4 regions of the Ochrobactrum sp. PL_is483 genome follow, and region 1 is predicted to be linked to each of the others. Evidence: predicted binding sites of a transcription regulator. Region 1 holds the regulator's gene; each other region holds the start of a gene.
What was found. The regulator LexA, encoded in region 1, represses DNA repair genes until DNA is damaged. The targets are predictions, from matches to a motif close to TGTTCNNNNTGTGTTCNG.
Positions count from the first base shown of each region.

Region 1 (7,330 bases):
CAGCAATGTGCGCAAGGGTTTCGCATCCCTTTCGTGCTGATGTGCCGTCGTTCTTTTGGGGTATCAAGGCGGTTTGGGCTAACTTTTGCGGTCAGGCGGGGGGCATGACGGGCATCAGGGAGGCGAGCGATGCAAACGAACGGGCGCTTGTCAGAAGCATGCCCGATGGTTTTGTGCGCACATTATTGCCAGAGGTATGGCCCCACGATGAAACGGAATTTCCGGCAAATCCGGAACTGGTCAAGTCATCTGCATCCCGCCTGCGTGAACGTCTTCTATCTATTCCTTCCATTGCGAAAAATCTGATCAGGGCCGCGATCGAAACTGAAGTCGGGCGTGGCCTGTTTTTTCTTTTGCTGCCAGTTTTCGCCGGTGTTGGCGCGATCATTTATTTCACGCTCTCATTCGAACCTGAATGGACACCGCTTTTGTCCATGCTTGCAATTGCCGTCATCGTTAGAAGTGCAACGCGCCGGTATTATGTTGCAGCTCAAGGCATAACATTGAGCATCGCTTTGGTAGCGGGGCTTGTAGTCGCCAAATGGGAGACGGAACGCCGAGCAACGCCCCTGTTGGGCTCAGATGTCGCAACACGCGTAACAGGCAGGGTTGTTGCTCTTGAATATCAGGATAATGGCAGTTGGCGAGTAACACTGGATGTGCTCCAGACCGAACGCCCAGAGCTTCGTTTTCCACCGAAACGCATTCGCATCAATGCAAGGGATATTCCAGCCTCTACGACAATTGGCAGTGGGCTGACGGGTTTCGCGCGATTGCGTACACCGTCAGGTCCGGTTCGTCCCGGCAATTATGATTTCTCATTTCATGCTTATTTCAATGGGATTGGCGCCAATGGTTTCTTTCTCGGAACGCCTAAAGTTGCGACGGTTCCTCCGCCAGATGAACTGACCGCCGAAATTTCCCAGTGGATTGCGATGTTGCGTGTTCAGGTGTCTGAACGCATTGAGGAAGTGATAGGTGGTGAGGACGGTAGTGTCGCTGCGGCACTCGTAGCAGGCACGCGCGCGGGGATCAGTGAGCAGACGAATGAAGATCTGCGTAAAGCAGGGCTTGCGCATATTCTGTCGATCTCAGGCTTGCACATGGCGCTTGCCGCAGGGGTCGTCATGCTGACGTTGCGGTCTCTCTTCGCGCTATTTCCGGCTTTCAGCGTAAGACATCCGGTGAAGAAGTATGCGGCATTTCTCTCCTTGCTAAGCTGCACCTTCTATCTTGCCATGTCGGGTGCTGATGTCGCTGCACAACGAAGCTACGTGATGATCGCAGTCATGCTTGGCGCATTGCTGGTGGACCATGCTGCCATCAGTATGCGTAATCTGGCGATTGCAGCGGTCGCTATGATTGCAATTTCGCCGCATGAGATATTGGGGCCGAGTTTTCAAATGTCTTTCTCGGCTACGGCTGCGTTGATTGCCGGCTATGCCTGGTGGAGCGAACGCAATGCGAGCAAGCGTTTTGGTGCGGAAAAACGCGGGAAGGCAGCTCCTGGTTTTGCCGGAAAAATCTTGAAGTTGCTCACAGCGGCGGCGGGCACATCTCTCATTGCCGGGCTGGCGAGCGGGATTTTTGCAGCTTATCACTTCAACAACACAGCGCCGTTTGGTTTGGTAGGAAATGTCCTTGCCGAACCCGTAATAGCTCTTCTCGTAATGCCGTTTGCCGTCTTCGGTCTTGTGCTGATGCCATTGCAACTGGACTGGGGGCCTTTGCAGATAATGGGCTGGGGTATTTTTGCTGTCCGTCATATAGCTGCTTTCGTGGCGACATGGTCACCCGACGGCAATCCGGGGGCCATGCCTTCTCTCACGCTTGTTGTTTGGACCATCGCGCTCGTTCTGGGTGTCGTTTTGTCGACGCGACTGAAGGCGCTGGCGCTCCCCTTCATTATTCTTGGGTTCGTAGCTTTCGTCAGTGAGCCTTTTCCCGACATCGTGGTATCGGAAGATGCCAAACTGGTGGGCGTCCGACTGGCTGATGGGAGGCTGGCAATCAATCGAAGTCGCCCCTCGCAATTTACAGCCGACAATTGGAAAACTGCCTATCTGGTCGATGAGTTTATCGCGCCGGCGACAGGCAAGAATAACGAAGGAACCGATGGAAATCGGTTCGAGTGCGAAGATGGTTTATGCACGATCAGCTTGCGCGATGGACGCATACTTGCCTATACGGCAGACACTGCAATGCGAGAGATAGCCTGCGATATTGGCGATGTGGTTATTCTCGCTGTTCCCGGTAAAGAAGCTTCGTGCCGTCGTTCAACTATCCTGAGTATCAGTAAACGTGATTTGGCGTTAAAGGGAGCTGTGGAGATAAGACTCGGAAAAGCATCAGAACAAAACGGAGTTTCCCAGGCTTTACTCGTAGTTTCTCCCGAAACAACAAGAGCCGAGGTGGGGCAGCCAATATCTACTCTGCAACAAGACAACCGGATAAGATTTGCAGTCGACACGCCGAGCCGCCCTTGGCATCTACATCGCATCCATTCACGTCCAGCTCGCGGTTTGGCTGAACGCGAATACAAACCAAAATCCCAGCCTGGCAGAAATTCAGGGAGCTGTTCAGCAGACGCCGACGGTGACGAAAATCGCTGCGAATGACCCTTAAGCGCTGCCAACTAAAAACGACGGATCAATCTGCTCGGACTTTTTGCTTTATGCATTTGCGCCAACACTTTAATAGCGGCGGATCAAGCCAACGAGCTTGCCTTGAACCCTAACACGGTCGGGGCCAAAGATTCGGGTCTCATAGGCGGGATTGGCTGCTTCCAGCGCGATGGATGCTCCTTTGCGACGAAAGCGTTTCAAAGTCGCTTCTTCGTCATCGACAAGCGCTACGACGATTTCACCGGGATTTGCGGAATCGCCACGTTTGATAATGACTGTATCTCCGTCAAAAATTCCAGCATCGATCATTGAATCCCCTTTGACCTCGAGAGCGTAATGCTCGCCTGCGCCAATCATTTCCGGTGGAAGGCTGAGGGAATGGGTTTGATTCTGGATCGCGGAAATCGGTACACCGGCAGCAATTCGTCCCATGACCGGCACGGAAACTGTTGCAGATGTATCGTCATTGGTAGCCGCAGGGGCGGGGCGCGATGGTGGAGGGGCTGGTGGTGCTTTGCCGAGGCTACCTTCGATAACGCTGGGAGCAAACTTCTTTTGCGCATTGAGCCCCGGAGCGATGGAATCTGGCAGACGCAAGACCTCGAGCGCACGTGCCCGGTTCGGCAGGCGGCGGATAAAACCACGCTCCTCCAAAGCGGTAATCAGACGATGGATACCCGATTTCGATGCCAGATCGAGCGCTTCCTTCATTTCATCGAAAGATGGGGGAATACCCGTCTCTTTCAGACGTTCGTGAATGAACAGCAGAAGCTCGTGCTGTTTGCGGGTTAACATGCGCGATACCCTCCCGGCAAAGAATCGAGAAAAACAAAACCAGAACGAACACTATATGTTCCAGTCTTGTTCTGCAATGGTTTTAAAATCCTTAACGTTTGCGTCGAGAATGGATGGAAAGCCGGTATCCGATAACGTCGCGGCGTTTCCACGTGGTGTCCAATAAAATAATGTATATTTTATATATCGTTATATGCGTTTTCTCGTGTAACTTGGCAATGGGTGCCCACGGGCGCTCTATAGCATAAGAACACGACAATCATCACCGATAGCGGCGGTAGGTGCATTCTCGTCCCTGATGATGAGGGCATCCGAGCCGACGAGGCCCGAAAGCATGGACGAATCCTGAACTGGAAACGGCTTTGCTATCAGCGTTCCATTCGGAGATGATTCGATTATTGCTCGAATATAATCGCGGCGATGATCGTTGGCGGGCAGGGTAACGCCCAGCTTGGCCGGACGGATGTCGGCGTCGAGATTGGTTCCGGCGAGCTTGGCAACAAGGGGACGAAGAAAGACGAGGCCACAGACCAGGCTTGAGACAGGATTACCCGGCAACCCTATGATGTGCACAATTTTATCTTTCACGCTGATGCGGCCATACATCAGGGGTTTGCCCGGCCTCATGGCTATTTTCCAGAAGTCGAGGCCGACTCCCAGTTTTTGAAGTGCGCCGTGCACAAAATCCCGGTCACCGACGGACGCGCCGCCAATCGTAACCAGAACGTCGATGCCATCTTGCAGGCTGTCTGCTATCGCCTGTTCAATCTTGGCAGGATCGTCCGGAATGATCCCCTTATCTTCAGGGCTGCCGCCCGCACGCCTTATGATTTCGGCGATTCCAACACTGTTCGATGCAACAATTTGATCCTTCCCCGGAATATCACCGGGAGGCACGAGTTCATCACCAGTCGCAACGATCGCCACCTTGGGTTTCTGGAATACGTCAACCTTCGCATTGCCGCTCGCGGCTGCCAGCGACAGTGCCGCGGCATCCAGCTCGCGTCCTGTTGAAATGACGATGTTGCCGGGCGAAAAATCGAGGCCCGCACGGCGGATATGCCGTCCTGACTCCATGCCTTCATGGACGATCAGCTGGTTGCCTGAACGCTCGGTGTGTTCTTGAATGACAATGGTATCAGCGCCTTTGGGTATTGGCGCGCCAGTGAAAATGCGAACCGCCTGTCCGATCCCCAATTCGCCCTCGAAGCGATTACCCGCAGCCGATTCGCCGATGATGTCGAACTTTACAGGATAAGAGATGTTGTCGGGCGCGATCAGGGCATAGCCGTCCATCGCCGACCCGTCGAAAGGCGGTTGGAGAAAATGTGCCAGCACAGGTGTTGCCACCACGCGCCCTCCCGCATCGGACAAAGCGACTTGCTCCTTGCCGTGCGGTTCTGCGGATTTCAGAATGCGGGCCAGTGCGTCATCGACCGGGAGAAGGGACATTGCGTTTCCTCTCGAACTGAATTGTTGACCTCTTTAGAACAGAAAGGCCGTCTGGATGAATTGATCCAGAGCAAAGTTCAGCGCTTTATGCTTTCCAGTCACCGGATTTGCCGCCGCTTTTTTCTGTCACGTGGATACCGCCGATCTCCATATGTTTGTCGACGGCTTTGGCCATGTCGTAGATGGTAAGGCACGTGACGGAAACGGCGGTGAGGGCCTCCATTTCCACGCCGGTACGTCCTTTGAGCTTGGCGAGAGCACGAATGCGTAAACCAGGCAACGCCTGATCCGGCTCGATCTCGACAGCAACTTTGGTCAGCATCAACGGATGGCAGAGGGGAATCAGATCGGCGGTCTTTTTTGCCGCCATAATACCCGCCAGACGCGCTGCGCCTATAACGTCACCTTTCGCGGCATTCCCTTCAAGAATGAGCGCCAGCGTTTCCGGCATCATTCTGACCGATCCTTCGGCCGTGGCTTGACGTTCGGTTTCATCCTTTGCCCCAACATCCACCATATTGGCAGCACCGCTCTGGTCGATATGCGTGAGCTTGGACATCATTGGTCAAGCCTTGCCGGTCAGGAGTTCGCGGGTAGCTGCCGCCACATCTGCCTGGCGCATCAGGCTTTCCCCGATGAGGAAGGTTCCAATCCCAGATTCTTCCAGACGCAGGCAATCGTCATGTGTGAATATGCCGCTTTCACCTACCAGAACGCGATCAGAGGGCGACATTTTCGACAGGCGTTCCGAGACAGCGAGGTCGACTTCGAATGTACGTAGGTTGCGATTGTTGACGCCGAGAAGACGTGATGAAAGCTTCAATGCGCGTTCCATCTCGGTTTCGTCATGTACTTCGATGAGCGCATCCATGCCTAGCTCGAACGCAGTTTCTTCCAGCGCCTTCGCCAGATCGTCATCGACGCTTGCGAGAATGATCAGGATGCAGTCCGCCCCCCAGCTACGAGCTTCATGCACCTGATAGGTATCGAACAAAAAATCTTTGCGGAGCGCCGGAAGGCCGCATGCGTTGCGGGCTGCCGTAAGGAACTCTGGCGCTCCCTGAAAGGAAGGGGTGTCGGTCAGCACGGATAGACATGCCGCGCCGCCAGATTCATAGGCTTTGGCAAGTGCAGGCGGATCGAAATCAGGACGGATAAGGCCTTTCGAGGGGCTTGCCTTCTTGATTTCAGCGATCAACGCGAATTCACCGGCAGCGCGTTTTGCCTCCAGTGCCTTCAGAAAGCCGCGCGGGGCTTCCTGATCCTGTGCGCGTGCCTTGAGATCAGCGACGGTACGCTTTGCCTTGGCTGCGGCGATTTCTTCGCGCTTGTAAGCCTCGATCTTGCGCAAAATGTCGGTGGACATAGTGAATCCTTTCGGTCAGGCCGCTCTATCGTTCGAAACAGCAATCACCTTTTGCAAGACGGCAAGCGCTGCACCGCTATCTATGGATTGCGCCGCTAGCGTGATGCCTTCCTTCAGATCCTTCACTTTGCCGGCAATGACGAGGGCAGCGCCCGAATTGAGCAGCACGATGTCTCTATAAGCATTTTTATCGCCTTCAAGTACGCCCAGCAAAGCCTTGGCGTTGGCTGAAGCTTCGCCGCCTTTCAGTTCTGCCGGATCGCAACGACGGAGGCCAACCTCTTCCGGCGTGATTTCAAAAGTACGGATTTGGCCGTTTTCGAGGGCCGCAACTTGCGTTGTGCCTGCGGTGGTCATTTCATCAAGACCATCGCCATAGACCACCCATGCCGCTTCGGAACCCAGCTCTTTGAGCACTTCGGCCAATGGTACCAGCCATTGGGGCGCAAATACCCCAACGAGTTGACGCTTGACGCTGGCTGGATTGGAAAGGGGGCCAAGCAGATTGAAGATGGTCCGCGTTCCAAGTTCGACACGGGAAGGGCCGACATGGCGCATGGCGGAATGGTGCATTGGTGCAAACATGAAACCAAGACCGGCGTCAGTGATGCTGCGGCCAATCGTGTTTGCATCAGCTTCGATATTGATGCCAAGCGCGGCTAGCGCATCAGCCGCGCCCGAACGTGAGGAAAGGGCGCGGTTGCCATGCTTGGCGACAGGAACACCCGCGCCCGCAACGACAAACGCCGAGCAGCTTGAAACATTGTAGGAGCCGGATTGGTCACCGCCGGTTCCAACTATATCGATTGCGTTGTCGGGAGCGGAAACTTCCAGCATGCGCGAGCGCATGGAGGCAACGGCACCGGCGATTTCCGGTACTGTTTCACCACGTACACGCAACGCCATCAACAGTCCGCCGATCTGCGACGGCGTCGCCTGGCCAGACATCATAATGTCGAAAGCGGCTCTGGAATCTTCCAGCGAAAGCGGCTCTCCAGCAGCTGCTTTCGCAATATAGGGTTTTAGATCAGCCATTTTGGATGCCCACCGTCCTTAAAACGCCAGAGCGTTGTTGATGACGGTCTGGTTTATC
Region 1 is NZ_JBVPGS010000028.1:76,176-83,505, forward strand. It holds gene AC0TNJ_RS05445 (ComEC/Rec2 family competence protein) at 105-2,618, shown strand; gene lexA (transcriptional repressor LexA) at 2,694-3,419, opposite strand; gene AC0TNJ_RS05455 (molybdopterin molybdotransferase MoeA) at 3,657-4,871, opposite strand; gene moaC (cyclic pyranopterin monophosphate synthase MoaC) at 4,957-5,433, opposite strand; gene trpC (indole-3-glycerol phosphate synthase TrpC) at 5,437-6,237, opposite strand; gene trpD (anthranilate phosphoribosyltransferase) at 6,253-7,272, opposite strand; gene AC0TNJ_RS05475 (peptidyl-prolyl cis-trans isomerase) at 7,291-7,330, opposite strand, start outside.

Region 2 (7,330 bases), on a different contig from region 1:
TATTATTTCAATATTTGTGGAAGCATGTATTCTGCACGAAAGTAATTCAGAAATATTTTGAAAGCAGGAGTATTTTTGATTTTGCTTTAGATAGTATTTCCCAGGCAAAGGTGGGGATGAGGTCATACCTAGAGAATTATTCTGATAAGTTTTGGATAGAGCATGACGTAGCTATCAGAGAAATTTCTGATTCTTTCTCTGGTCGTTTGGAGAGTGAACTGCGTAGCATGCTTGGTGTTGACTATGCAAAAATAGAGGCAGGAACGATATCTGAACTTAATCTTTCCTCGGCGCAGAGGAAAGAGATTATCTCTCGTACACAGAAGGCTGTCTCCGATATGCAAATGAGAGAGTTGGCCCGCGCTATAGATAGTCTAAATGAAATAATGAATAATCGTCAGAAGCAATACTATGTAATAATAGACGAGCTTGACCTAGACTGGGTCGATAGTTCTATTAAATATAGTTTGATAAGGTCTCTTATAGAGTCTGCTAAATCTTTACGTAAGTTAAGAAACGTTAAGGTGATTATTGCACTTAGGACGGACTTGTATGAAAGGTCTATAAATGACGATAGCGTTGAGGGGATTCAGCCGGAAAAATATGAGGGCATGATTTGCGATATTCGGTGGAATGAAAAAAGTCTCAGAAATGTCGTGGACAAAAGAATTGAATTTATGTTTAAGAGAGTATATACAAAGCAAGGTGTAAAATTTTCTGATATTTTTCCTTCTGACATCAGAAGAGTAGAGTCTTTTGAATATATAGTTGAGAGAACTTTATATAGGCCGAGAGATATTATTGCTTTTCTAAACTCAATATTGGACATATCAGCCGGATCTCCGATGATTTCCGCCAAAAACGTTACTGAGGCTGAAGCAAATTACTCTCGGAAGAGGTTTGATGCTCTTTGCCGAGAATGGGAAACACTCCATCCGCATCTTAAGATTTACCTCGGCTTTTTACGAGGCCGAACTGGCAAACAAGATGTTAGCACCATAGCTGTGCGGGAGATAATTATGGATGTTTGTTTGGCGGTAGATGATGCAGGTAGAGAGGGGCAGTTGAAGGATAGTGTTGAGCGACAGTGCGAGATTTATTCTAAGCGGGAGAACCCGTCGAAATTGAGGGATGTTGCTTCTAGCTTGCTCGCGGTCTTTTATAAAGTTGGAGCTGTGGAATTGAAGCTTTCAAAGGGTGATGTTTTTCGGGCCTGCTATAAAAATGAATCGCATATAGCTGAAAACCAAATTGGACTAGATGCCGCCTTTAAAGTAACTCCTATGCTTTGGAGAAGTCTTGGTATTACTCCTAATCTAGGGTAGATATGACTGATCTTCTCCACATCTCCATCACCTACTGCACTCAATGCAACTGGCTGCTGCGGGCGGCGTGGATGGCGCAGGAACTGCTGCAGACTTTCGGGCAGGATTTGGCGGAAGTGGCCCTACGTCCGGGCACGGGCGGGGTGTTTGAAATCCGCGTTCATATGCCGGACGGCAGCGAGGAACTCATCTGGGAGCGCAAGCGCGACGGCGGTTTCCCGGAAGCCAAGGTGTTGAAGCAGCGCGTGCGTGATCTCGTCTGGCCGGAACGCGATCTCGGTCATTCGGACCGGCCAGTCAGTTCTTGAGCGGCTTCCTATCACTGATCCTTGGAGGCTACGCTTCGCTCCGCACCTCAGGATGAGGGGCGGCAAGCCCGATGATATGAGGCCAACGATGTTAAACATCGACGCAGACGATTTAACAAAAGCACAGATTTTGTGAAGGTGAGTGGATACGCAATTCCCTCATCCTGAGGAGGTGCGTAGCACCGTCTCGAAGGACGAGGGAAAACAGGATCAATCCTCATCCACCACGCGCAGGCGTAGCTGACCCGGTTCGGTCGGTCTGGCCTGTGGCCGCGAAGGTTCCTCCGTGGGGGCAGGACCGAATTCCAGCGCCTCGATCTTCGCGCCGCGTTTCGTCACCTTGCTGGAAGAGACCAGAATATCGTCAATATCCTTGTTGGCCTGCGCGAAATGCGTTTGCAGCTTGCGCACGCGCTCGTCCAGGCGGCCGACATCTTCCATCAGGCGGATCACTTCGCCCTGAATGACATGCGCCTGCTCGCGCATGCGGGCATCCTTCAAGATTGCCTGAATGACCTGAATGGACAGCATCAGCAGCGACGGCGAGACGATAACGACCCGCGCCCGGTGCGCGCGCTGGATGAGCGCCTCGAAATGCTCGTGAATATCCGCAAAGATCGATTCCGACGGCACGAACAGGAAGGCGGTGTCCTGTGTTTCGCCGGGGATCAGATATTTGTCGGACACGTCCTTGATATGAATTTCCATGTCGCGGCGGAATTGCGCGACCGCTGTCTTGCGCGCCTCCGGTTGTTCCGTTTCACGCATCGAGTTCCAGGCTTCGAGCGGGAATTTCGCGTCGATCACCAGTGAGGGCGCGTTGTTGGGCATACGCACAAGGCAATCGGGCCGGGTGCTGTTGGAAAGCGTTGCCTGAAATTCGTAGGCGCCCTGTGGCAGGCCGTCGGCGATGATCGCCTCCATCCGCGACTGGCCGAAAGCGCCGCGCGTCTGCTTGTTGGCGAGGATCGCCTGCAATTGCACCACCTGACCGGCGAGCGACTGGATATTGTTCTGCGCCGTGTCGATGACCGCGAGGCGCTCCTGCAATTTGGCAAGGTTCTCATGCGTCGAGCGGGTCTGCTCGGTCATGGTCTGGCCGATGCGATGCGTCATGCCGTCGAGCCGCTCGCGGATCGACTGGTTCAATTCCGCCTGCCGTGAGCCGAATACTTCCGCCATGGTCTGCATGCGGCCCTGCATTTCGGCTTGTGCTTTCAGGATTTCGGCCATGCGATATTCCGCGTCGCGGGCGCGGTCCTCGGCCTGCGCTTCCGCCACTGCGCGAAGCCGGGCGGAACGCGCCGCAGCGATCAGAAAAAGGCAGAGGCTCAGCACCAGCACGACAATGCCCGCCAGCAGGATATTGCCGAGCGTGACGGATGTGGCGCCGAGCTGCAGAAGCGGCTCATTCAAGAGATTTTGGTTTTCCATGGGAAGAGCTTAGCTGATTCGTATCGCCTTGATGAGATCAAAACGGGAACATTTTGCAAAGTGTAATTGACGATTCCCATACGAGCGATTACGTGAAGCGCATGTCTGTAAAACCGCTTGTCATCCTTCCCGATCCCGTCCTGCGTCAGGTTTCCGCGCCTGTGGAACGCTTTGACGACCAGCTGCGCAAATTTGCCGGCGACATGTTCGACACCATGTATGATGCGCCGGGCATTGGCCTTGCCGCCATTCAGGTGGGCGAACCGATCCGCATGCTTGTCATCGATCTCGCCAAGGAAGGCGAGCCGAAGGAGCCGCATGTCTTCGTCAATCCGACGATCGTGCAGTCTTCCGACGAGCGCGGCACCTATGAAGAGGGCTGTCTTTCAATCCCGGATTATTATGCCGAGGTCGAGCGCCCCGCGACGGTCAAGGTCGAATATTTCGATGCCGACGGCAAGCCGCAATCCATGGAAGCCGACGGGCTGATGGCCACTTGCCTGCAGCATGAGATCGACCATCTGAACGGCGTGCTCTTCATCGACCATATTTCCAAGCTGAAGCGCGATATGGTCATCAAGAAGTTCAAGAAGCTCGCCAGCCAGCGCGTATCCGGGAAAGTGCTTTAATGCGTGTCGTTTTCATGGGGACGCCGGAATTTTCCGTGCCGATCCTCACCGCCATTATCGGTCACGGTTACGAGGTTGCCGCGGTCTATACGCAGCCGCCGCGTCCGGCGGGCCGCAGAGGCCTGGAGCTGACCAAGTCGCCGGTGCATGAGAAGGCGGAGCAGTTCGGCATTCCGGTGTTCACGCCCAAGAGCCTCAGAAACGCGGAAGAGCAGGAGATTTTCGCAAGCCTCGAAGCCGATGTCGCGATTGTCGTGGCTTATGGCCTGCTGCTGCCGCAGGCCATTCTCGATGCGCCGCGTCTTGGTTGCTATAATGGCCATGCCTCGCTTTTGCCGCGCTGGCGTGGTGCCGCTCCCATCCAGCGCGCCATCATGGCGGGCGATGTGGAAACCGGCATGATGATCATGAAGATGGATGCGGGGCTCGATACCGGGCCGGTTGCCATGGCGGAAAAGGTTGCCATCACGCCGGACATGACGGCAGGCGAGCTGCATGATCGCCTGAGCATGATCGGGGCGGACCTGATGATTCGCGCGCTGGGCGCGCTGGAACGCGAAAGCCTTGCCTTGCAGCCGCAGGCGGAGGAAGGCGTCACCTATGCCGCCAAGATCGACAAGGCCGAGGCGCGCATCGACTGGTCGAAGCCTGCGAAGGACGTGCACAACACCATTCGCGGCCTGTCGCCTTTTCCGGGCGCATGGTGCGAGATGGAAATCAATGGCACTGTCGAGCGCGTGAAATTGCAGCGCTCCACGCTGGGCGAGGGCAGGGGCGAACCGGGCGCGGTGCTGGATGATCGGCTGACGGTAGCCTGCGGCGAGGGTGCCGTTCGGCTTGTGACGCTACAGCGTTCCGGCGGCAAGCCATTGCCTGCGCAGGAATTTCTGCGTGGCGCGCAGGTCACGAAGGTTCTCTAAGCGGTGCCGCGCTACAAGCTCACTGTCGAATATGACGGCACGCCCTATGTCGGCTGGCAGCGGCAGGAAAACGGCCATGCGGTGCAGAATGCCATCGAGCTGGCGTTCAAGAAGTTCTGCGGCGAGGACCTGACATTGAGCGCTGCGGGCCGTACCGATGCGGGCGTTCATGCCACCGCGCAGGTTGCCCATGTCGATCTTGCCAAGGATTGGGACGCGGGCAAGGTGCGTGATGCGGTGAATGCGCATCTGGTCATGGCGGACGAGCGCGTCAGCATATTGAATGTCGAGAAGACGACCGACACATTCGACGCCCGTTTTTCGGCACGTAGCAGACATTATCTCTACCGCATCCACAATCGCCGTGCGCCTCTGGCTATCGATTATCAGCGCGCATGGTGGGTGCAGAAGCGCCTTGACGCCGATGCAATGCATGAAGCGGCGAAGCGGCTATTGGGCGAACACGATTTCACGACGTTTCGCGCTACGCAATGCCAGGCGAAAAGCCCGGTCAAGACGCTCGACCGGCTGGATGTAACGCGCAATGGCGACATGATAGAAATGCGCGTTTCAGCGCGGTCCTTTCTGCACAATCAGGTCAGGTCATTTGCAGGCAGCCTGATGGAAGTGGGCGTGGGTCGCTGGACGGCGGATGATCTGCAAGCTGCTTTGGAAGCGCGCGACCGCAAGGCCTGCGGGCAGGTTGCCCCGCCCTATGGGCTTTATTTGGTCGGCGTCGATTACGCCTTTCCGTACTGAGACCCGAAGCGCTCTAGGGGATCAAAAGCAAACTTCCGGATGATTTTCCCGTCTCCAGCGCGCGATGGGCCTGTGCTGCCTCGCTTAGCGGATAGGTTGCCCCAATCGTTCCAGTCAGTCCCTTTTCCATGATGTCGAAAAGCTTGGAAGCGGAGTTTCGGTAGTTATCCAGATCGTTGATGTAAGCGATCACGCTTGGCCGGACGAAAGAAAGATCTGCTTGATTGCCAAGTGCATCAATGACTGCCTCGGAGATTCTTCCACCGGCTTGACCGATGCTCGCCAGAGTTCCGAGATGGCGCACGCATTGCGCGGTTTTGGGCAGAGTTTCTCCACCGATGCCATCATAGGCGACGTGAACCCCCTGTCCGTTCGTAAGGCGTCTGGTAGCGGTGATAAAATCACAATCGCGCCCAACGAGCACATGATCCACGCCGTTCTCGCGCGCCGTTTCGGCCTTTTCTTCCGAACTGACTGTGCCGATTACCGTTGCTCCGAGAGCCTTGCCCCAGCGGATCAACAGAGTACCCAGTCCGCCTGCGGCTGCATGCACCAGCATGACCGTGTCCGAGCCCACGGGAAATGTATCGGTCAGAAGCATATGGGTGGTAAGACCGCGCAGCATTGTGGCTGCCGCCGTCTGCGCGGAAATTGTATTGGGCAGCATCAGGGCCCGTTGGGCGGGTAGAAGCCGGGTCGAGGCATAGGCACCCACCGGGAGGCCTGCATAGGCCACCCGGTCACCCGGCTTGAGAGCAGTTACGCTCGATCCGACGGCCTCCACCACGCCTGCGCCTTCGACGCCGAGCACAGCCGGAAAGGACGGCAGCGGATAAAGGCCGGTACGGTGGTAGATGTCGACGAAATTCACGCCGATTGCCTCGTGGCGGATGCGTATCTCGCCCGCACCGGGGCTTCGGGGTGTCTGCGGGACTGTCTGAAGCAGCCCTGCTTCACCGGTCTCGTTCAGAATGATCTCGTGGTCCATCAGTTTAGCCTCCGTTGCAATCCGGAGCAGTATCGTGGATAGAGAAACGGGAAAAAATTGCTGTTTTGATCGCAACGTATGGGAAAAATTTCACAATGGTGAATTGGGAGAGCGTACGTTATTTTGTAGCTTTGGCCGATACCGGCACTCTGTCGGGCGCGGCGCGGATGCTGAATGTAGAGCATGCGACGATAGCGCGACGTGTGGCTGCCCTGGAAAGCGAAACCAGTTTGAAGTTGGTTGACCGTCGGGGACGGCGTTTTCTGCTGACGGAAGACGGTGAACGGATCGCTGCAATTGCCCGCAAGATGCAAGACGAGGCGCAGGCTATCAGTCGGCTGGGCGCAGTCCGCGATACTGGTATAAGCGCTACCGTTACACTCACGGCGCCGCCTTCCTACGCGGTTGCGAGACTGGCCAGGCCGCTTGCTGCAATATCGGCGCAGTATCCGGGTATCCATATGCGTGTGATGGGGGAGGCGCGCTTCAGTTCCCTGAACCGTCGGGAAGCGGACATAGCTATACGCCTGACACGTCCGACGACCGGCGACCTCACCATCCGCAGGCTTGGCGAGGAAGCCTTTCGCCCTTACGCAAGTCGACACTATCTGGCGCGAACCCGCCCAGAAGAATGGCAGTTCATTGCCTATGATGAAAGTTTGGAGGACGCGCCGCAGCAGGCATACTTGCTTGCCTTGGCTGGCACCCGGCCAATTGCCTTGCGCGCCAACACGCTGGAGATGCAGCTCGCGCTCGTAAGCGAGAACGCTGGCATCGCCATGCTGCCGGATTTCATGGCTGAAACACAGGAGCATCTCGTGCCCGCGCTGCCGGATCATGCTCCGCTTCTGCGTGAGGTTTGGATGGTTGTTCACTCCGACATGAAGGCCGTTCCGGCTCTGCGCGCCGTCATGGCCGAGATTGCTGGTGCCCTCAATCATCCCATGCCGATATAACGGCTATCGTA
Region 2 is NZ_JBVPGS010000032.1:55,627-62,956, forward strand. It holds gene AC0TNJ_RS08845 (P-loop ATPase, Sll1717 family) at 1-1,325, shown strand, start outside; gene AC0TNJ_RS08850 (Rdx family protein) at 1,328-1,633, shown strand; gene AC0TNJ_RS08855 (DNA recombination protein RmuC) at 1,844-3,067, opposite strand; gene def (peptide deformylase) at 3,169-3,696, shown strand; gene fmt (methionyl-tRNA formyltransferase) at 3,696-4,616, shown strand; gene truA (tRNA pseudouridine(38-40) synthase TruA) at 4,620-5,375, shown strand; gene AC0TNJ_RS08875 (quinone oxidoreductase family protein) at 5,389-6,363, opposite strand; gene AC0TNJ_RS08880 (LysR family transcriptional regulator) at 6,459-7,319, shown strand.
Region 2: a site for LexA is predicted at 3,101-3,118, ahead of AC0TNJ_RS08855 (DNA recombination protein RmuC). Genes of this name have one in related genera too.

Region 3 (7,330 bases), on a different contig from region 1:
AGGCGTGCCGTGAATATCCGGGCCTGTCCAATGCCAAGCGCATCACCTTTGAATATGTGATGCTGAAGGACATCAATGACAGCCTGGAGGATGCCAAGCTTCTGGTGAAGCTGTTGCAGGGCATTCCGGCCAAGATCAACCTGATCCCGTTCAACCCATGGCCCGGCACGAATTATCAGTGCTCGGACTGGGAGCAGATCGAGAAATTTGCCGATTATGTGAATGCGGCTGGCTACGCTTCGCCGATCCGCACGCCGCGCGGCCGCGATATTCTCGCCGCCTGCGGCCAGCTGAAATCGGAATCCGAACGCCTGCGCAAGAGCGAACGCCTTGCGCTGGAAGCAATGATGATCGCAGGGCACGGCGAATAAACCGAGGGGGAGCGCGCTTGAACGATACTTTTGACTACATAACGCGCTTCGTCATCGTGGTATTCGGCTATTGCTGCGCTGTGCTGGCGGCAGGCTGGTTTCTGGCCGCCATCCTTTTCCGCACCCTGGGCGTCGATTCGCTCATGAATGATTTTATCTCGTTCGCCACGGTAGCCGTCGATTCAGACGGCGGAACCTATTGGGCCACAACCAGCTTCTGGAGCTCCGTCTTCGTCGGCGGCTTCGCGCTTGCCATGCTGGCTGGCGGGTTCAGCTTCGTGCCCGCCCTCGTCCTTATCGTTCTGGCTGAAGCGCGCGGTTACAGGTCGTCGCTCTATTATTGCGTCGCGGGAACGCTGATCGGGCTTGCCGCCGCAAGCGCATCGCTTCCCTTCAGCGACACTCGCAGCGTGTCGGAAAGCTCGCTGTGGATTGCCGCCATAGCAGGCGCCGGCGTCGTCGGCAGCTTCGTCTACTGGCTGCTCGCAGGCCGCAAGGCCGGACGGCTTTTATCCCATCCGGCAGAGTAAGCGTTTTACTTCGCCTGCGCTGTGATGATCTTCAGCGCGAAGGCGGAAAATACACCCGCAAACATCCAGTCCACAATGCGCGTCACGGTCGGGTTCTTTTTCAAAAGCCCGGCAAAGCGGTCCGCCGCCACCACCATCGGTATGGTGAAGGGCAGCGCCATCGGAATGAACGACAGGCCGAGGAAGAACAGCTTGCCCATGGCATGCGGGTCGTGCGCGGAGACGAACTGCGGCAGGAAGGTCATGTTGAACAGGATGATCTTCGGGTTGAGCAGGTTGATGCCAAGCCCGGTCAGCCAGTTCTGGAACAGCGTATGCTTCTTGCCGCCATTCTTTTCCGGCGAGAAGGCCGATCCCTTGCGGATCGCCTGCACCGCGAGCCACACCAGATAGCCCGCACCCACGATCTTGAGTGCCGTAAACGCAGCCGGAGAGGCGATGATCAGCGCCGAAAGGCCGAGCGCCACCATGGTGGTGTGAATGACGATGCCGGTGCTGGCGCCAGCCATGCAGGCAAAGCCCGCGGCCTTGCCTTCAGAAAGGGCGCGCCCGACGAACAGCGTCATGTCCGGGCCGGGGGTGATGGAAAGGATCGCCGTTGCAATCGCGAACTGGACAAAGATCGTCCATTCAGGGATGAAGGTCAGGTTTGTCAGAAAAGACATCGAGATGTGCTCCAAGAGATGGCGCACGCTAGAATAATTTCCCGGCAAAGGGAACAGCGGAATGGAGACCGGAATGCTGCTGATCGTGGGGACCGTCCGCCTGCCGCCGGAAAACCTCGACCGGGCGCGCAAGGCCATGCAGGCCATGATTGCGGCCAGCCGTGCGGAGGATGGCTGCGTGGACTATGGCTATGCCGAGGACGTGCTGGAACCGGGCCTGATCCACGTCAAGGAGTTCTGGCGTGACCGCGCCTCGCTGGACCGGCATTTTGCCTCCGCCCATATTGCCGAATGGCGCGCCGCCTGGCCCGAGCTTGGCATCGGCGACCGCAATCTGGTTGTTTATGAGGTCGGCGAACCGCAGGCTACATGATACCGCATCAGTTTTCGCGATAAGTCGCAGCCCTTCGGCTTGCGTGGCGCTTGGCAACTGATAAAAGACTTGCGGATATATCAGTTGGGTTCCACCAGAGCCTCAACCGCACCGCATTGGACGGAAGTAACTATGAGCAAGCTGAAAGACGTTAAGAAAGTCGTTCTCGCCTATTCGGGCGGCCTCGACACCTCGATCATCCTGAAGTGGCTTCAGACGGAACTGGGCGCGGAAGTCGTGACCTTTACCGCCGATCTCGGCCAGGGCGAGGAACTTGAACCGGCCCGCAAGAAAGCGGAAATGCTGGGCATCAAGGAAATCTTCATCGAGGACGTGCGCGAGGAATTCGTGCGCGATTTCGTCTTCCCGATGTTCCGCGCCAATGCCGTCTATGAAGGCGTCTACCTGCTCGGCACCTCGATTGCCCGCCCGCTGATCTCCAAGCACCTGATCGACATTGCCAAAAAGACCGGCGCCGACGCCATCGCGCATGGCGCGACCGGCAAGGGCAACGACCAGGTCCGTTTCGAGCTTTCGGCCTATGCGCTGAACCCGGACATCAAGATCATCGCCCCATGGCGCGACTGGTCGTTCAAGAGCCGCACGCATCTGCTCGAATTCGCCGAACAGCACCAGATCCCCGTCGCCAAGGACAAGAAGGGCGAAGCGCCGTTCTCCGTCGACGCCAACCTGCTGCACTCCTCGTCCGAAGGCAAGGTTCTGGAAGATCCGGCTGTCGAGGCGCCGGAATATGTGCATATGCGCACCATTTCGCCGGAAACCGCGCCCGACAAGGCAACGATCATCAAGATCGGCTTTGAAAAGGGCGATGCCGTTTCGATCAATGGCGAGCGCCTGTCGCCTGCCACCCTTCTTGCCAAGCTCAACGACTATGGCCGCGACAATGGCATTGGCCGTCTCGACCTCGTGGAAAACCGCTTCGTCGGCATGAAGTCGCGCGGCGTCTACGAAACGCCGGGCGGCACGATCCTGCTTGCCGCGCACCGCGCCATCGAATCGATCACGCTCGACCGCGGTGCGGCGCACCTGAAGGACGAGCTGATGCCGCGCTATGCGGAGCTGATCTATTACGGTTTCTGGTTCTCGCCGGAACGCGAAATGCTGCAGGCCGCAATCGATCACAGCCAGCGCCATGTCGAAGGCGAAGTCACGCTCAAGCTCTACAAGGGCAATGTGATGGTGATCGGCCGTGAATCGGAAAAGTCGCTCTATTCCGACAAGCTCGTCACCTTCGAAGACGATCAGGGCGCTTACGACCAGAAGGACGCGGCAGGCTTCATCAAGCTCAATGCGTTGCGGTTGCGGACGCTCGCCGCGCGCGACAGGAGATAAGCCCGATTGGCTGATCCAAGTACCCTCGTCCTTCGAGGCTCGCTTCGCTCGCACCTCAGGATGAGGGTTACTGCGGGCGCTACCGCCCTTCACCTCATGGTGAGGTGGGAATGAACCCTGAGCTTGTCGAAGGGGAAATGAGCCTCGAACCACGAAGGTGAAGGGTCAGGGAAACCAACATGCAAAACGCCCTCCGCGTCGGAGGGCGTTTTTCTTTATTCAGGCCGCATGTTTGATGCTGGCCAGCATCTTTTCCTCGCCCGGACGCAAGGTCAGCACCCGCACGCCGTTCGAGGTGACCGCCACCGTATGCTCGAACTGCGCCGACAGTTTTCCGTCGCGCGTCACCACCGTCCAGCCGTCCTTTTCCTGCTTCACCTTGGCCGTTCCCTGATTGAGCATCGGCTCGATGGTGAACACCATGCCTTCGCGCAGCCGAACCCCGGTGCCGGGCTTGCCGAAATGCAGGACCTGCGGTTCCTCATGCATCTCGCGACCGATACCATGGCCGCAATATTCCCGCACGATGCTGTAATCATGCCGCTTGGCGTGGCGCTCGATGGCATGGCCGATATCGCCCAAGGTCGCGCCGGGGCGCACGGCGGCAATCCCCTTCCACAGCGCCTCGTAGGTCACCCGGACGAGGCGCGAGGCAAAGGGCGCGACTTCTCCGACCATGTAGGTCTTGCTGGAATCGGCGATATAGCCGTCCTTTTCCAGCGTGATGTCGAAATTGATGATCTCGCCGTTTTGAATGATCTCGTCATGCGACGGCATGCCGTGGCAGACGACCTCGTTCTTCGAGCTGTTCAGCACATAAGGATAGTCATACTGCCCCTTGCTGGCAGGCCGCGCCTGCAATTCGCGGGTGATGTAATCCTCAACCAGATCGTTGACCTGCATCGTGGTCATGCCCGCCAGCGGCGTGCGGTCGAGAAGGGCAAAAACCGAGGCCAGCAGCGCGCCGGATGCCGCCATCTTTTCCACTTCGGCCGGGGTCTTGGTCATGATGGCTGCACTGCCAGAACCGGCAGAACCGGCAGCTCGACCCGTGCCGAGCGCAACTGCATCTGCACGATCTCGTTGAACGACAGGTCGGGATGCGCCTGCGCCAGCATGCCGATCTTCATCCAATATTCTGCCTGCGCATTGATCGAACGGCACATGACGTCGCTCGCCTTGCGCAATTCCTCGTGCAGCTCGTCGCCAATCTTTACGATACCCATGGCAATATCCAGTATAAGCGTTTTATATACGAACCATATATAAATCGTATAAATCCATTCATCAAGCTTTCTGCTCTTCCTTCTCAGGCAATCAAAACCCCTTGCATTTAATATGGCACCATACTATACGGCACCGTATGGAAATTATCGAACAAAAGCATCATGCCCTTCTGGGTGAAATGGAACGCCGGCACAGTCCGTCCACCGACGCGCTGAAAGCCTGCTTTGAAGTCCTTTCGCTTGCTGCGGCCATTGACCGGGATTGCGCCAACCGGCTGGCGCCGCACAAGCTTTCGGAGGGCAAGTTCGTGCTGCTGTTTCTGTTGCACAATGCGCCCGACGGCCTCTCGCCGCACGAGCTTTCGGAACGCGCAGGCGTGACGCGCGCCACCATCACCGGCCTGCTGGACGGGCTGGAGCGCGACGGTTTCCTCAAGCGCCACGCGGATAGCGAGGACCGCCGCAAGCTGGCTGTCCGGCTGACACCCGAAGGTTCGCTGCTGGCGCAACAGCTTTTCGAACAACATACCGCATGGATTGCAAGCCTGATGAGCGATCTCTCGTCAGGCGAACAGCAGCTTCTCAGCACCTTGCTGCGCCGCATCTGGAGCCGCACCGATGCCGGTCGCTCCTTCAAGATCAATGAAACTCTAAGGGATATGACATGACCTATTACCTCGCCGAGCTTTATTCCCCGAAAGCTGGCTGGCACGCACTCGATGCTGAAGGCAGGCAGGCCTTCTTTGAGAAAGTCGGCGCGGGCATGGGCGGACTTGCAGCGCTTGGTATCGAGGCTTTGGCATTGGGACCCGTCGACGCGACAAAGCCTTTTGCGCCCGATCAGAGTTTCTTCGCCATCTGGCGCTTCCCGGACGAAGCGGCTCTCGACATGCTGATTACCGGAATCACCGCCACCGGCTGGCACGATTATTTCGACACGATCAATGCGGCTGGCGCTGGCACCGACCTTCCCGGCCATCTGGCGCAATTGGCAGGCGTGCCTTTCCGGGAAGCCGCCTGAAGCCGCCGGAGCGTATTCCCCCGTTCCAGAATGGTTCCTGTCTTAACGGAATCGTTGGAACGGCTCTATCCATTCGTTTTACGCATTTCCGAACGCATCGAAGCGGAATTGGAAATCAGTCCGGCGGATTGATTTCCTCGCGCGGGCGTTTCACACTTTTGGCTCGGAAATGCTCCGGCAATTCGTTTTTACGCGCCTCCCGAAAATCGTTTCACACTTTCGGGAGGCGCTTCTTCAGGGGAATTTTTCTGTCCACACATACACCCGGCTGATCCCGCTTGACTCTTGCCTCGCTCGATTCAATACTAGAACAAATAGAGAACAATTTGACAGGAAACGAACGTGAGCGGCATCGACATCGCGGCGTTGCGGCGCATGGTTACGGCCATTGCAGGCAATGATCCGCAAGGCAGTTTTGCCCGCAGGACAGGAAGCGGGACGGACGCAGGCTTCGGTCGCGCACGCAGTTTCACGCTCGGCCTTGCCGGGGCCGATGCCGCCTTTCCGCATGGTCTGGCGGGCGATGCGCTGCATGAGGTTTTTGCCGAAAATCCGGGCGCGCATATGGCTGCGACCGGCTTTGCTCTGGCGCTGGTGCTGCGGGCGACGCAGGATGGAAGGCCGATCATCTGGATCGAGGAGGAAAGTGCGGCGAGCGAATATGGCGGGCTTTATCCGCCGGGGCTTCACGCCTTCGGGATCGATCCGTCGCGGCTTCTGATCGTGCGCTGCCCCAGCGCGCAGGATGTGCTGAAGGCGGCGAACGATGCGCTGGAGGCAGGCAGCGGCGGCAAGGCCTCGCATCTGGTTTCCGGCGTCGTCGCCTCGGTGACCGGCCAGCCGAAATGTCTCGACCTCACCGCATCGCGCCGCCTGCTTCTGGCGAGCGAGACCGCGCAATTGCCGGTCATCCTGCTCAGGAGCCACCGGACGGCGGTGCAAAGTGCTGCCGTCAGCCGCTGGCGGGTGGCGCCCGCGCCATCGCGCTCCAGCGGAGCGAACGCGCCGGGAAAACCGGCCTTTTCCGCCGTGCTGGAGCGCAACCGCCACGGCACATGCGGGCAATGGATCATGGAATGGAACAATGAAACCCTTGAATTTGGCACAAGAGAACGGGATGGCAGAACGCTTGTTTCTCGCCCTGTGGTTTCCGTTTCTGCCGACCGACCGGCTTCGCCGCGCCGTTCCGCATGACGGCAGGGAGCGCCTGCCCCTGGTGGTGACCGAGCGCACGGCCAATGCATTGCGCCTGACGGCGGTGGATGCGGCGGCGGCAAGGCTCGGCCTTTTCCCCGGCATGGCGCTGACCGATGCGCGCGCCCGCGTGGAAAGGCTGGACGTGGCGACCGCCGCGCCGCAACACGACGGGGCATTGCTCAAGCGCCTTGCCCATTGGTGCGAGCGCTATACGCCGCTTGTCGCCCTGGATGAGCCGCATGGCCTGATGCTCGATATAACCGGCTGCGCGCATCTGTTCGGCGGGCTTGCCACCATGCGCGCCGACGCCATCCGCCGCATTGAACGCGCCGGGCTGAAAGTGCAGGCGGCGATTGCCGATAACAGTTTTGCCGCGCGGCTTCTGGCGCGGGGAACGAAGGGCGGCGTGTTCAGCAAGGCGGAGGCCGACCGCCACCTTCCCCGTCTGCCGCTTTCCGCGCTTGAACTGACGCAAGCGGCGGAAACCGGCCTCAAGCGCGCCGGGTTGAAACGGATCGGCGATGTGATGGGGCTTCCGCGCGCCGCGCTCACTGCCCGTTTCGGCACCGATCTTGCCACAAAGCTCAACCGGCT
Region 3 is NZ_JBVPGS010000037.1:158,983-166,312, reverse strand. It holds gene rlmN (dual-specificity RNA methyltransferase RlmN) at 1-371, shown strand, start outside; gene AC0TNJ_RS14515 (hypothetical protein) at 389-901, shown strand; gene AC0TNJ_RS14510 (LysE family translocator) at 907-1,566, opposite strand; gene AC0TNJ_RS14505 (putative quinol monooxygenase) at 1,640-1,939, shown strand; gene AC0TNJ_RS14500 (argininosuccinate synthase) at 2,072-3,292, shown strand; gene map (type I methionyl aminopeptidase) at 3,512-4,300, opposite strand; gene AC0TNJ_RS14490 (ParD-like family protein) at 4,297-4,518, opposite strand; gene AC0TNJ_RS14485 (MarR family transcriptional regulator) at 4,656-5,186, shown strand; gene AC0TNJ_RS14480 (DUF6616 family protein) at 5,183-5,539, shown strand; gene AC0TNJ_RS14475 (ImuA family protein) at 5,882-6,733, shown strand; gene AC0TNJ_RS14470 (Y-family DNA polymerase) at 6,759-7,330, shown strand, end outside.
Region 3: a site for LexA is predicted at 5,846-5,863, ahead of AC0TNJ_RS14475 (ImuA family protein). Genes of this name have one in related genera too.

Region 4 (7,330 bases), on a different contig from region 1:
TCGTCCAGCCCGCATTGAAAGGCCATCGCTCCGGCGTGGATGCGATGATTCTGGCAAGCGCTGTTCCAAACGGTTTCGCCGGGCGCGTGGCCGATCTTGGCAGCGGTGCGGGCGCTGCCGGGCTTGCCGTCGCCTCCCGCTGCCCCGGAGCCGCGATCACCCTCGTCGAGCGTTCCGGTTTCATGGCCGGTTTTGCCCGCAAGAGCATCAACCATCCACTGAATGCCGCTCTGGCAGGGCGCATCAGCGTGATCGAAGCCGACGTATCGCTCAAAGGCAAGGCGCGCATCGCCGCCGGACTTGCCGACAACAGCTTCGATTTCGCCATCATGAACCCGCCCTTCAACGAAGCGCGGGATCGCAGCACCCCCGATCCATTGAAGGCGGAAGCGCATGTCATGCCCGAAGGCATGTTCGACCAATGGGTGCGCACCGCGGCAGCCATCGTGAAACCCGGCGGCGGCATTGCCATCATCGCCCGCCCCGGTTCCATTTCTGCCATTCTCGAAGCACTTTCAGGACGGTTTGGCGGCGTGAAGATCGTCCCCGTCCAGCCACGGCCAGACGCGGCGGCAATCCGCATCGTCGCGACAGGCACACGCGGGAGCCGCGCGGGTCTTTCCCTGATGCCGGCGCTCATTCTCCATGGCGGCGAGGGGCATGGTTTCACGCCGCGCGCCGACGGCATCAATAACGGGCTTGATGCCCTCATTTAGAGCAAGCGTTTCACACTTTTCGGGATGCGCTCTGACTTCTCGGCTGGGCCAGCACGACCAGATTGCGGTCGGGGTCGCGCAATTTCAGAATCATCATATAGTCGGCGGCTTCGATATTTCCGGGGCGAATCCCATCGAATGAAAGCCGCGCATGTTCGGCCCGCACATCGCCGACGATCAGCGTCAGCGTACCATGCCCCGCATCGGCCGGGTTCAGATAAAGCTGGAACCCCGCGCTTGGCCCATGATGCCATTCCGCCAGCCCGTCCATCGGCCGTGCATCGGGGTTGCGGTCGAAGATCGTCGCAAACCATTCCGTGCTGCGTTCAAGATCGGAACAGGTGAGCTGGGCAAAAATTGCTGTGAGCGCCATCGCGGTCTCCTCCCGGATCGGATAACACGGCAGCATTTCATAAGTTCCAACGACCCAGAACTTGCCTATTTCAATCAAGGCAGGTGATTTTGATTGAAACCCTATATTCGAGCCAATATTCCTAAACCGCAATTTTCGTTCTGCGGCTCCCCGCCGCCCTTTTCCGAAAACGCGCAGACAACAAACAGATAAGAACAGGCAACGGGAACCCATGAACCACAGCCCAGACAATAGCCGCCCCGTATCGATCATGCGGCGCTTCCTCGATAGCGAATCCGCAGGCGGCATAAGCCTCATGGCGGCGGCAGCACTCGCGCTCATTGTGGCGAACTCTCCGTTCTCGCACGTCTATTTCGAAGCGTTGCACCTCTATATCGGACCGCTCAGCCTTTCTCACTGGATCAACGACGCCTTGATGGCGGTGTTCTTCCTGCTCGTGGGCCTGGAAATCAAACGCGAGTTTCTCGACGGACAGCTGGCAAGCTGGCCAAACCGCATGTTGCCCGGCATTGCCGCCGCTGGCGGCGTCATCCTGCCAGCCATCATCTTTACCGCGCTCAACTGGCACGATCCCGCCAAGGTGCGCGGCTGGGCCGTGCCCTCCGCAACCGACATCGCCTTTGCGCTTGGCGTGCTGTCGCTGCTGGGATCGCGGGTCCCCTCCAGCCTCAAGGTGTTTCTGGCGACGCTCGCCATTCTGGACGATCTTGCGGCGGTCGTGATTATCGCCATTTTCTACACGGCTGAAATCTCCCTGCCCTATCTTGGCGCGGCTTTCGCCGCCGCCCTGGTTCTGTTCGCCATGAACCGCATGGGCGTGATGAAGCTGCTGCCTTATCTGGTCGGCGGGGCAGCACTGTGGTTCTTCGTGCTGAATTCCGGCGTTCATGCAACGGTCGCAGGCGTGGTGACGGCGCTGATGATTCCGCTGAAACCCGCGCCCGGCAAGCCCGACGATATGACCTCGCCTCTGCATGTGCTGGAACATGCGCTGGCCAAGCCCGTCGCATTCTTCATCGTGCCTGTTTTCGGCTTCGCCAATGCGGGCATATCGTTCGCAGGTCTCGACGCCTCGGTAATGCGGGACACACTCACGCTTGGCATCATGCTCGGCCTCTTCATCGGCAAGCAGCTTGGTGTTTTCGGCGCAGCCTGGCTCGCCATCAAGACGGGCCTTGCCCAAAAGCCGCTCGGCGCGACATGGGTGCAGCTTTACGGCGTAGCGGTCCTGTGCGGGATCGGCTTCACGATGAGCATCTTCATCGGCCTCCTCTCCTTCCCGTCCGAACTCATGCAGGCCGAAACCAAGATCGGCGTGCTCGCCGGTTCAGGCCTGTCGGCGATTTGCGGCTATATTCTGCTGCGGCTGGTCACGAAGCCGAAAAACGCCTGACGAAACAAATACCGCCGCCCGGAAACAAATTTCCGGGCGGTTTTCTTTGTGTTTCCCATATTGCTCCCTACATTGCGGCTGAGAGATTTCAGTTCAGGAGTTTGCCTTGCCCGGTTTATTGACGCGTCTTGTTCCACGCCGCTTCCGCCCGGTTTCGATCGAGATACCAGTCGTGCGACTGCATGGCGCGATCATGTCCGGCGGCTCTGCCTTCCGGCCGATGCTCTCACTGGCGTCGGCGGCAGCGGTTCTTGAAAAGGCGTTCACCGACAAGGAAGCGCCTGCCGTTGCCATTTCGCTCAACTCGCCCGGCGGGTCACCCGTACAATCCCGGCTGATCTACAGGCGCATCCGCGATCTTGCCGCTGAACATCAGAAAAAGGTCTTCATCTTCGTCGAAGACGTCGCCGCCTCGGGCGGATACATGATCGCGCTGGCGGGGGATGAGATCATCGCCGATCCATCGTCCATCGTTGGCTCTATCGGCGTGGTGTCGGCCTCGTTCGGTTTCCCTGAACTGTTGAAGAAGATCGGCGTTGAGCGCCGGGTCTATACGGCTGGCTCCAACAAGGTGACGCTCGATCCGTTCCAGCCAGAAAAGAAGGCTGACATCGAACGGCTGAAATCGCTGCAACTCGAAATCCACGAAACCTTCATCGACATGGTGAAGGAACGGCGCGGAACCAAGCTTGCAGACGACAAAGACCTGTTTACCGGGCTGTTCTGGACCGGCATCAAGGCGCAACAGCTTGGCCTGATCGACGGGCTTGGCGACATGCGCAGCTTCCTGCGCAAAACCTATGGCGACAAGGTCAAGCTGAAGCTGGTTGAACAGAAGCGCGGCCTTTTGGGACGCAAGGTTCCCGGCGTGGATATGGCGCTTGGCAATCTTGAACCGGCTTCCATCGCCGCGCATCTGGGCGACGGCCTGCTTTCGGTAGCAGAGGAAAAAGCGCTTTGGGCACGTTACGGGCTTTAAAGAATATTGGGAAAAATAATGCTTCGGCGAAAAACACCGCCGATTTTCCCACCAATGCTTTGAATTCCTTCGTTTCACCATGATATGGTGTCAAAAAGCGGGGCGGGCCGCTTCCCGCCCCTCCATGAATATACGGCGTTTCGGCCTTCGCGATCCGGCAATCCGATGCGCAACCTTAAGGAATTGAGGCCATGCCCCAGCTCATATTTCTGCTGCTGATCATCGCCGCCGCCTGGTACGGCTACCGCTCGTTCAAGCGTGAAGCCGCGCGCGTGTCGCAGCGCGTGCGTCAGGCGGAAAAGGAAGCGCAGAACCGGGCTCACGGCACATTGGTGCAGGACCCCAAGACCGGCGAATATTACGTCAAGAAGGACTGACCTTTCCGTCACGAACAATTGCCGGCGAAGCGGTGCGATCGCCGTCACTCGTGTTCAGGTCCACCAGCAGAAATGAACATGTTCCCGAAAACCGAAACACATGCCGATGCCGGTTCTCCGCGTGCGGTGACGCGTCTGGCTCCCGCCAAGATCAATCTCGCGCTGCATGTGACGGGGCGTCGTGACGATGGCTATCATCTGCTCGACATGCTGGTGGTCTTTGCGCGCTATGGCGATATTATTCGGGTCGAAATTGCGGAAGAGGACAGCTTTACGGTCAGCGGTCCTTTCGCAAAGGGCATACCGCTCGACGGCGGCAATCTGATTCTCAAGGCCCGCGAGGCGCTGCGCGGCGAGACACAGCGGATTTCGCCGCCTGTCGCGATCCATCTGGAAAAGAACCTTCCGATTGCTTCAGGCATCGGCGGCGGATCGAGCGACGCAGCCGCAACCCTGCTCGCACTCGATGAGTTGTGGAGGCTCGGTCTCGGTTTCGATCGGCTTGCCTCAATCGGGCTCGGCCTCGGCGCGGACCTGCCCATGTGTCTGCATGGCGCATTGAAGGGGACGCCGCTTGCCGCCCGCGGAATCGGTGAAGAGCTAACCCCGGTCAGCGGCTTCCCCGCCTTGCCCATGCTGCTCGTCAATGACGGGACTGCCGTTGCAACCCCAGATGTTTTTCGCGCGCTTGAAAAGCGCGATCATCCAGCGCTGGCACTTGCCTCGCACCCGGATATCGGCTCTCTTTGCGCTTATCTGCAAACAACCCGAAATGATCTCCTGTCCCCGGCATTGAAACTTGCACCGCGGATCGGCGCCAAGCTCGACCTGCTTCGCGAGAGCGGATCGCTTTACGCACAAATGTCGGGATCAGGCGCCACCTGCTATGCGATCTACGAGGACATTGCTGCCACCGAACGGGCCGCTGGACATCTCTCAGCCGAAAGACCCGATTGGTTCGTAATCGCGACCCAAAGCGTCCCGTCCTGAAAACCCACATGTCGGTTGAAAAAGGCGGAGCTTCTGGCTTCGCCTTTTGCTTGTTCAGTCTTCGTCGGGCGGCAGGATGGAATGCTTGAGCCGGATGGGCTTCAAACGCTGCGGAAGCTGATCGAACGCCACGCCATCAAGCAGAAGCGGCTTTACCACATCGAGGCGCACCAGAAGTCCGGCATCGAGCGTCGTCTTGTGGCCGAAGATTTTGCGGACCGTCCCCAAACCGCTATCTTCCGGCAATGAAAAGCGCGCGGCCCCGCCGCCATTTTCCATATGGCGACGCAGCGCCTCCTCCCAGCCTTCCTGCGGGATAGCGCCGGGCCTCAGCAGCAGCGCCCATGGCGTGCGGATTTCATCGAGCGCCGCCTCAATGTCCATTTCGGAATGAAACGCACAGCCCGCCCCCAGCGCGACCAGAGCGGTTTCATCCGACGATCCCCTGTCGATAACCGTCACGCGACGCAACAAACCTTCCACAACAGCCGGCACCAGTGCCGAAAGCGTGTGAGCCAGCGCTCGTTCAGAATTCAGGGTCTCGATGACGACGGATAACATGAGCGCTTCATATATCAAGAACGTGTGACCGGAAAGCCGACACTTTTATGTTCTTGCTTTGTTCTAATTCTTATTATAGGAATAGATTCATCAGAACAGAGTCGCATGGCGGCACAGCACGCGCAACGGAAGAGTTGCCGGACCTGACAGGGTTCGCTGTCGCCGTGATTGTACAAGGCCAGATGTTTCCATTCAGGGAGACGAAGATGGAAGTGATCCAGCAGGCAGATATCATCAAGCAGGCCGACAGGGCTGCCTTCGGTAGCGGGCGCGCGGATCACGCCAATGCGGTGATCGGCGAGGCCGGCTTGCGCATCGATCACGCCCGGCGGCGTGGGCGCGGCGCGGGCATTAATCCGACCGGGCGTTTCGAGCCGACCACGCGCCACGACTTCGACGACGGCTGGACCACGCTTGAGGAATTGCCGCCGTTCAAGACCGATGTGCAGATCGAAAAGCCGCGGACGATCATCACCCGCAATGATTCACCCGACATCAGTTTCGATCGCTCGATCAATCCCTATCGCGGCTGCGAGCATGGCTGCATCTATTGCTTTGCCCGGCCGACGCATAGTTACATGGGGCTTTCTGCCGGTCTCGATTTCGAATCCCGCCTGTTTGCCAAGCCGGATGCCCCACGTCTTCTGGAGCGCGAGCTGGCCAAGCCCAGCTATCAACCGAAGACAATCGCCATCGGCACCAATACCGATCCCTATCAGCCGGTCGAGAAGAAATGGCGCATCATGCGCGAAATTCTCGAAGTGCTGGAGGCGGCCAATCATCCGGTCGGCATCGTGACAAAATCCGCGCTCGTCGTGCGCGACATCGATATTTTGAGCCGCATGGCGGAGAAAGGGCTGGCCAAGGTCGCCTTGTCGGTCACCACGCTCGATGCTCATCTGTCGCGCACGATGGAACCGCGCGCCTCGACGCCGACACTGCGCCTTCAGGCCATCCGCAAACTCGCCGATGCGGGCATTCCAGCCTCCGTCATGATGGGGCCGGTCATTCCCGGCATCAACGATCACGAGATCGAGCGCATTCTGGATGCCGCCTATGCGCAAGGCGCGCGCGAGGCCGGCTATGTCCTGCTGCGCCTGCCGCTGGAAGTCGCGCCCTTGTTCAAGGACTGGCTGCTGCGCAATTATCCGGATCGCTACCGGCACGTCATGTCGCTGGTGCGTTCCATGCGGGACGGCAAGGATTACGATGCCGAATGGGGCAAGCGCATGCGCGGCACTGGCCCCTATGCATGGCAGATCGGTCGCCGTTTCGAAATAACCGCGCGCAAGCTCGGCTTCAATGCACGCCGCCTTCAATTACGTACCGATCTGTTCGAGCCGGTCGAAAAGGGAGGCAAGCAGCTTTCGCTGTTCTAGAGCATTTTCAGCAAAAGTGTGCGCCGGTTTTGCGTTGGATGATGCGATGAAACAAATAGTTGGAGCGGTTCCAATCCTGCACAGCCTGCCAGTTGCCTGTTGAATTTCCGTCTGATTGTCCTTCAGACGGAGGGGCTGCCTGCTTTCACGCCACCATCCTCGAGCAGGGCCCTTGCGGAGAATCGGAAGCAATGCGAGCATTGCCGCCAAATGAAACGCTCGGCTTCTGATTCTCCGCTCCTCTTTGATATCCCGATCGCGCCTGACTTCTCGGAAGAGAAAAGGTTGCTTGCACGTGGATTGAAACATATCGTCGGCATAGATGAGGCCGGACGCGGCCCCCTGGCTGGCCCGGTGGTTGCCGCTGCCGTCGTGCTCGATATCGACAATCTCCCGGACGGGCTGGACGATTCCAAGCGGCTTACGGCTGCAAAACGCGAGGCGCTCTACGACGTCATTCTGGCGAAGGCCATAACGGTTTCGGTTGCAAGCCTCAGCGCACGCAGCATCGACGGAAGCGATATCCGGAAGGCAGCGCTTGAAGCGATGCGGCGCGCATCCA
Region 4 is NZ_JBVPGS010000030.1:153,573-160,902, forward strand. It holds gene AC0TNJ_RS07165 (methyltransferase) at 1-716, shown strand, start outside; gene AC0TNJ_RS07170 (VOC family protein) at 727-1,089, opposite strand; gene nhaA (Na+/H+ antiporter NhaA) at 1,301-2,482, shown strand; gene AC0TNJ_RS07180 (S49 family peptidase) at 2,589-3,461, shown strand; gene AC0TNJ_RS07185 (hypothetical protein) at 3,653-3,838, shown strand; gene AC0TNJ_RS07190 (4-(cytidine 5'-diphospho)-2-C-methyl-D-erythritol kinase) at 3,911-4,828, shown strand; gene AC0TNJ_RS07195 (glycosyltransferase family protein) at 4,883-5,389, opposite strand; gene AC0TNJ_RS07200 (PA0069 family radical SAM protein) at 5,596-6,768, shown strand; gene AC0TNJ_RS07205 (ribonuclease HII) at 6,979-7,330, shown strand, end outside.
Region 4: a site for LexA is predicted at 5,438-5,455, ahead of AC0TNJ_RS07200 (PA0069 family radical SAM protein). Genes of this name have one in related genera too.